Regions from separate parts of the Streptomyces sp. NBC_00726 genome, predicted to be linked through region 2. Evidence: predicted binding sites of a transcription regulator. Region 2 holds the regulator's gene; the other holds the start of a gene.
The links. The regulator HrcA, encoded in region 2, represses chaperone genes, less so after heat shock. The targets are predictions, from matches to a motif close to TTNGCACTCNGNNNNNCNGAGTGCNAA.
Positions count from the first base shown of each region.

Region 1: groES (co-chaperone GroES) is a predicted target of HrcA. The motif match lies at 1,613-1,639, and genes of this name have one in related genera.

Region 1 is NZ_CP108983.1:4,110,584-4,113,985, forward strand. It holds gene OG338_RS18530 (hypothetical protein) at 1-15, shown strand, start outside; gene OG338_RS18535 (hypothetical protein) at 86-451, shown strand; gene OG338_RS18540 (polysaccharide deacetylase family protein) at 585-1,562, shown strand; gene groES (co-chaperone GroES) at 1,794-2,102, shown strand; gene groL (chaperonin GroEL) at 2,206-3,402, shown strand, end outside.
Region 2 is NZ_CP108983.1:1,814,720-1,818,121, reverse strand. It holds gene OG338_RS08160 (DUF3097 domain-containing protein) at 1-486, opposite strand, end outside; gene OG338_RS08155 (MBL fold metallo-hydrolase) at 511-1,233, opposite strand; gene hrcA (heat-inducible transcriptional repressor HrcA) at 1,417-2,433, shown strand; gene dnaJ (molecular chaperone DnaJ) at 2,434-3,402, shown strand, end outside.

The DNA.
Region 1 (3,402 bases), 2.3 Mb from region 2:
GGCGTCCACCGCTGAGCCCGGCGTCCTACCCTTGGCGTGTACACGCGTGGCCGTGGTGGCGCGCCGACACAGGGGAGGGCTTTTCATGGCGTGGTACTGGTGGGTGCTCATCATCTTCTGGACCGGCGGCTTCGGCTGGCTGGCCGACAACGTCCGTACGGCGCTGCGCAACCGGCACACCCGAAGGCTTGAGCTGCTGGAGGCCGGCCGGCAGGAACGGCTCGCGGTCGAGGCGGCGAACCGGCCGCCCGAGCCCGTCTGCGGCTGCACGCACCACCTCGCCAAGCACGACAAGCAGGGCAAGTGCCATGAGCGGGTCGAGCTGCCGACCGCCTGGGACGAGCAGAAGAAGCCCGTCCGCTTCGAGTCCGGCCAGTGCAACTGCCAGCAGTACGTAGGCCCTCAGCCGCTCTCGCAGGTGTACGCGGACGACCTCACCGACCTCGCGTGACGCGTTCGGCCGCCCCCGTGTGAGCCACCCGGGGGACCGCGCGCGCCCGGCGGCGGTGTCGGAGCCGATGCCCCGTCGCGTACTGGCAGTATCCGGCGCCATGCAGCCAGTACGACAAAAGGACAAATTGGCCATGAATGGGCGTGAAACGGGTGCGGTGACGGGCGGGCGGCAGCGGGTACGGGGCCGCCTGCGGCGCAGGCCGGGTTACGCGGTCCTCGCCGCGCTCCTGGTCGCCGCCGCCGCGTCCGGCTGCGCGGCCGGGGACGACTCGGGCGCCGCGGCCCGGAGCGCGAAGGCCCAGGCCGGCCAGGCGGGCCCGCAGGCGGAACCGGCGGCGGCCGGGGCGCTCGGCACCCGCGCGGCGCAGGCGGAGCGGGCGAAGCTGGCCCAGGCGGCCCGCGCGGTCGCCGCCAAGAAGTGGGGCCTGGCGGCCACGCCGCTCGCGGCGCCCGTACCGCCCGCGAAGAAGCCGCACATCACGACCCGCAAGGGCTTCGAGGTCTCCGGCCAGAACGACTCGCTGCCGCCGGTCTTCACCCGGGTCCCCACCAAGGACAAGGTCGTCTTCCTGACCATGGACGACGGGGACGACAAGGACCCCGAGCTGCTGAAGATGATGTCGGAGCTGAACATCCCGTACAGCGCCTTCCTCACCGACTACCTGGTGCGCGACGACTACACGTACTTCGCGGACGCCCAGTCCCGGGGCACCGTGATCGGCAACCACACCCTCAACCACCGCTATCTGCCGGGCCTCTCGCACGACGAGCAGAAGCGCGAGATCTGCGGCCAGCAGGACATCCTGGAGAAGCAGTTCGGCAAGCGGCCCCGGCTCTTCCGGCCGCCGTACGGCAACTACAACACCGACACGCTGAAGATCGCCAAGTCCTGCGGCATCACCGCCGTGCCGCTCTGGGAGGCGGAGGCGTTCCCCGACCACATGGAGTGGCGCGAGGAGGACCAGGACCTGCACCCCGGTGACATCATCCTCACCCACTTCCGCGGCAAGGCGGACTGGAAGGGGAGCATGCCCGACCTGGTCCGGTCCGTCATGAAGGTCATCACGGACAAGGGCTACGCCGTGGCCCGCCTGGAGGACTACGTATAGGAGGCGGCACGGGCGCGGGCGGCCCCCGCGTACGCCACGAGGGGCGTGAATTGGCACTCCGCTTGACCGAGTGCTAATCGCGGCCATAGTCTCAGTGCTGGCACTCCCCATCGGAGAGTGCCAGCACTTCTGTGCGACCGGCAGGTCCGGCACCCGCGACGACGGGCCCACCTGGTCGCCACCCCAAAGACTGTTAAACCCCGTGAGATCTCCGAAGGGGGAGACCGGATCGTGTCGACCGCCAGCTCCAAGGTTGCGATCAAGCCGCTTGAGGACCGCATTGTGGTCCAGCCGCTCGACGCCGAGCAGACCACGGCCTCCGGCCTGGTTATTCCGGACACCGCGAAGGAGAAGCCCCAGGAGGGCGTCGTCCTGGCCGTGGGCCCGGGCCGCTTCGAGAACGGCGAGCGTCTGCCGCTCGACGTCAAGACCGGCGATGTCGTGCTGTACAGCAAGTACGGCGGCACCGAGGTGAAGTACAACGGCGAGGAGTACCTCGTCCTCTCGGCGCGCGACGTCCTCGCGATCATCGAGAAGTAATTCACCCACGTTTGCTTCTGTTCTGCGCCCCTGGCCCCCTGCGACATAACTAGCCGGGCGGCAGGGGCGCAGTTCTTGTTTTTGAGAGGAACAGTTCAGCTCCATGGCGAAGATCCTGAAGTTCGACGAGGACGCCCGTCGCGCCCTTGAGCGCGGCGTCAACAAGCTTGCCGACACGGTCAAGGTGACGATCGGCCCCAAGGGCCGCAACGTCGTCATCGACAAGAAGTTCGGCGCCCCCACCATCACCAACGACGGTGTCACCATCGCGCGCGAGGTCGAGCTGGACGACCCGTACGAGAACCTCGGTGCCCAGCTGGTGAAGGAGGTGGCCACCAAGACCAACGACGTCGCGGGTGACGGCACCACCACCGCCACCGTCCTGGCCCAGGCGCTCGTCCGCGAGGGTCTGCGCAACGTCGCCGCCGGCGCCTCCCCGGCCGCCCTGAAGAAGGGCATCGACGCCGCGGTCAAGGCCGTGTCCGAGGAGCTCCTCGCGACCGCCCGCCCGATCGACGACAAGTCCGACATCGCCGCCGTCGCCGCGCTCTCCGCGCAGGACCCGCAGGTCGGCGAGCTCATCGCGGACGCGATGGACAAGGTCGGCAAGGACGGTGTCATCACCGTCGAGGAGTCCAACACCTTCGGTCTGGACCTCGACTTCACCGAGGGCATGGCCTTCGACAAGGGCTACCTGTCCCCGTACATGGTGACCGACCAGGAGCGTATGGAGGCCGTCCTGGACGACCCGTACATCCTGATCCACCAGGGCAAGATCGGCTCGATCCAGGAGCTGCTGCCGCTCCTGGAGAAGGTCATCCAGGCCGGTGGCTCCAAGCCGCTCCTGATCATCGCCGAGGACGTCGAGGGCGAGGCCCTGTCGACCCTGGTCGTCAACAAGATCCGCGGCACGTTCAACGCCGTCGCCGTCAAGGCGCCCGGCTTCGGCGACCGCCGCAAGGCCATGCTCGGCGACATCGCCACCCTCACCGGTGCGACCGTCATCGCCGAGGAGGTCGGCCTCAAGCTCGACCAGGCCGGTCTGGACGTGCTGGGCACCGCCCGCCGCGTGACCGTCACCAAGGACGACACCACCATCGTCGACGGTGGCGGCAAGTCCGACGAGGTCGCCGGCCGCGTCAACCAGATCAAGGCCGAGATCGACGCCACGGACTCCGACTGGGACCGCGAGAAGCTCCAGGAGCGCCTGGCGAAGCTGGCCGGCGGGGTCTGCGTGATCCGCGTCGGTGCCGCCACCGAGGTCGAGCTCAAGGAGAAGAAGCACCGTCTGGAGGACGCC
Region 2 (3,402 bases):
GGCGTCCGGCGCGGGCGCGAACTCCCGCACGATCGCCGGCAGGTCGTCGACGCCCTCCAGATACTCCACGACCACGCCCTCGACGCGCAGGTCGTCGCCCCAGACCCGCTCGACCAGCTCCGCGTCGTGCCGCCCCTCCACATAGATCCGCCCGGCCCGCGCCACCCGCGCCCGCGCCCCGGGCACCGCCACCGAACCGGAGGCCGTACGCGCGGGCCGCACCGGGCCCCCGGCCGACGGGCGCACCAGCGTGACGACCCGGCCGTCGAGGAGGAAGCCGCGCGGCGCCAGCGGGAAGACCCGGTGCTTGCCGAACCGGTCCTCCAGGGTCACCGTCGGCCCCTCGGCGGTCTTCTCGCACCGGATGACCGCGCCGCAGAAACCGGTGACCGCCTCCTCCACGACCAGATCGGTCTCGGCGGGCACCTCCGGGGCGGGGGCGGACTTCTTCCACGGCGGGGTCAGATCGGGCTGGTAGCTGCGCATCGCACGACGATAAGCGGGGAAGACCTACGACACGCCGAACCGGCCCGCCAGCGCCGCCCGCTGGGCCCGGACGAACGCCGCGTCCACCACCGCCCCGTGCCCCGGCACGTACAGCGCGTCCTCCCCGCCCAGCTCCAGCAGCCGGTCCAGCGCGGCCGGCCAGCGCGCCGGACTGGCGTCCGGGCCGGCCTGGGGCTCGCCGGACTCCTCGACCAGGTCGCCGCAGAACACCAGCGCGGGGGAGCCCGGCACCAGCACCGCCAGATCGTGGCCGCTGTGCGCCGCGCCCACGTTCACCAGGACCGCCTCCCGGCTACCGCCCAGGTCCACCGTCAGCTCCCCGCGCACCTCGTGGCGCGGGGCCACCAGCACATCGACGGACCCGGCCGCGTCCGCCTCGGGCAGACCCTGGGCCACCGCGTCCGCGTACAGCTCGCCGGCCCCGCGCCGCAGCAGCTCCGCCGTGCCCTCGGAGCCGTACACCCGTGCACCGGCGAACGCGGCCGTGCCCAGCACATGGTCGAAGTGGGGGTGGCTGAGTGCGATGTGCGTCACCCTCCGGCCGAGCAGCGCCTCCGCCTGGGTGCGCAGTTCCGCGCCCTCGCGCAGTGACGAACCGGTGTCACAGAGCAGCGCCCCGTCCGGACCGGCCACCAGCAGAGCCGTCGCGTCCCAGACCGGAAGGCGCCGCCGGCCCGTTCCGTGACCCAGCCGCTCCCATCCGAACTCTTCCCAACAGGCATCCATACGGCGACGCTATCCGCAGCGACCTGCGCGGTCGCGCGGTAGCGTGGCCGGTCGCCCTTGCTAGGGCACCACCCCGTCGCCGTACACTGGCCGGGGATCGCTGGCACTCGTACGCACCGAGTGCCAGGAGGAATCCCGGGAACGGCCCGGGAACACCGACGTGGACAGCTGGAGGTGTGCGCGATGCTCAGCGAACGCAGACTCGAAGTGCTGCGCGCGATCGTCCAGGACTACGTCGGGACCGAGGAGCCCGTCGGCTCCAAGGCGCTCACGGAGCGGCACAGGCTGGGGGTCTCCCCGGCGACGGTCCGCAACGACATGGCGGTGCTGGAGGAGGAGGGCTTCATCGCCCAGCCCCACACCAGCGCCGGGCGCATCCCGACGGACAAGGGCTACCGGCTCTTCGTGGACAAGCTGGCGGGCGTCAAGCCCCTCTCCTCGCCCGAGCGCCGCGCCATCCAGAACTTCCTCGACGGCGCGGTCGACCTGGACGACGTCGTGGGCCGCACCGTACGGCTGCTCGCGCAGCTGACCCGGCAGGTCGCCGTCGTGCAGTACCCCTCGCTGACCCGTTCGACGGTGCGGCATGTGGAGCTGCTGTCCCTGGCCCCGGCCCGGCTGATGCTCGTGCTGATCACGGACACCGGACGGGTCGAACAGCGGCTGGTGGACTGCCCGGCGCCGTTCGGCGAGACCTCGCTCGCCGATCTGCGGGCCCGGCTCAACAGCCGGGTGGTGGGGCGCCGGTTCGCCGATGTCCCGCAGCTGGTGCAGGACCTGCCGGAATCCTTCGAGAACGAGGACCGGGGAACCGTGTCCACCGTCCTCTCGATCCTGCTCGAAACCCTCGTCGAGGAGACGGAGGAGCGGCTGATGATCGGCGGCACCTCCAACCTCACCCGCTTCGGACACGACTTCCCTGTGATGATCCGGCCGGTGCTCGAAGCACTGGAGGAACAGGTCGTGCTGCTGAAGCTGCTCGGCGAGGCCAAGGACTCGGGCATGACCGTACGCATCGGGCACGAGAACGCCCACGAGGGCCTCAACTCCACGTCCGTCGTCGCGGTCGGCTACGGTTCGGGCGACGAGGCAGTCGCCAAACTCGGCGTGGTCGGACCGACCCGCATGGACTACCCCGGAACGATGGGAGCGGTACGCGCAGTGGCACGTTACGTCGGACAGATCCTGGCGGAGTCGTAAGTGGCCACGGACTACTACGCCGTACTCGGCGTGCGCCGCGACGCTTCCCAGGACGAGATCAAGAAGGCATTCCGGAGGCTCGCCCGCGAGCTGCACCCGGACGTCAACCCCGATCCGAAGACCCAGGAGCGGTTCAAGGAGATCAACGCCGCTTACGAGGTCCTGTCGGACGCGCAGAAGAAGCAGGTCTACGACCTCGGCGGAGACCCGCTCTCGCAGTCCGGCGGCGCCGGCGCGGGCGGCTTCGGCCAGGGCGGCTTCGGAAACTTCTCCGACATCATGGACGCGTTCTTCGGTACGTCGTCGCAGCGCGGGCCCCGCTCGCGCACCCGGCGCGGCCAGGACGCCATGATCCGGCTGGAGATCGACCTCGCCGAGGCGGCCTTCGGCACCACCAAGGACATCCAGGTCGACACCGCCGTCGTCTGCACCACGTGCAGCGGCGAGGGCGCGGCCCCGGGCACCTCGGCGCAGACCTGCGACATGTGCCGCGGCCGCGGTGAGGTCTCCCAGGTCACCCGGTCCTTCCTCGGCCAGGTCATGACCTCGCGGCCCTGCCCGCAGTGCCAGGGCTTCGGCACGGTCGTGCCGACCCCGTGCCCGGAGTGCGCCGGCGACGGCCGCATCCGCTCGCGGCGCACGCTGACCGTGAAGATCCCCGCCGGTGTCGACAACGGCACCCGCATCCAGCTCGCGGGCGAGGGCGAGGTCGGCCCCGGAGGCGGCCCCGCCGGCGACCTCTACGTCGAGATCCACGAGCTGCCGCACGCGGTGTTCCAGCGCCGCGGCGACGACCTGCACTGCACGGTCACCATCCCGATGACGGCGGCGGCCCTCGGCACCAAGGTGCCGCTGGAGACGCTGGACGGCCTGGAGGAGGTCGACATCCGGCCGGGCACCCAGTCCGGCCAGTCCGTCCCGCTGCACGGGCGCGGCATCACCCACCTGCGCGGCGGCGGCCGCGGCGAT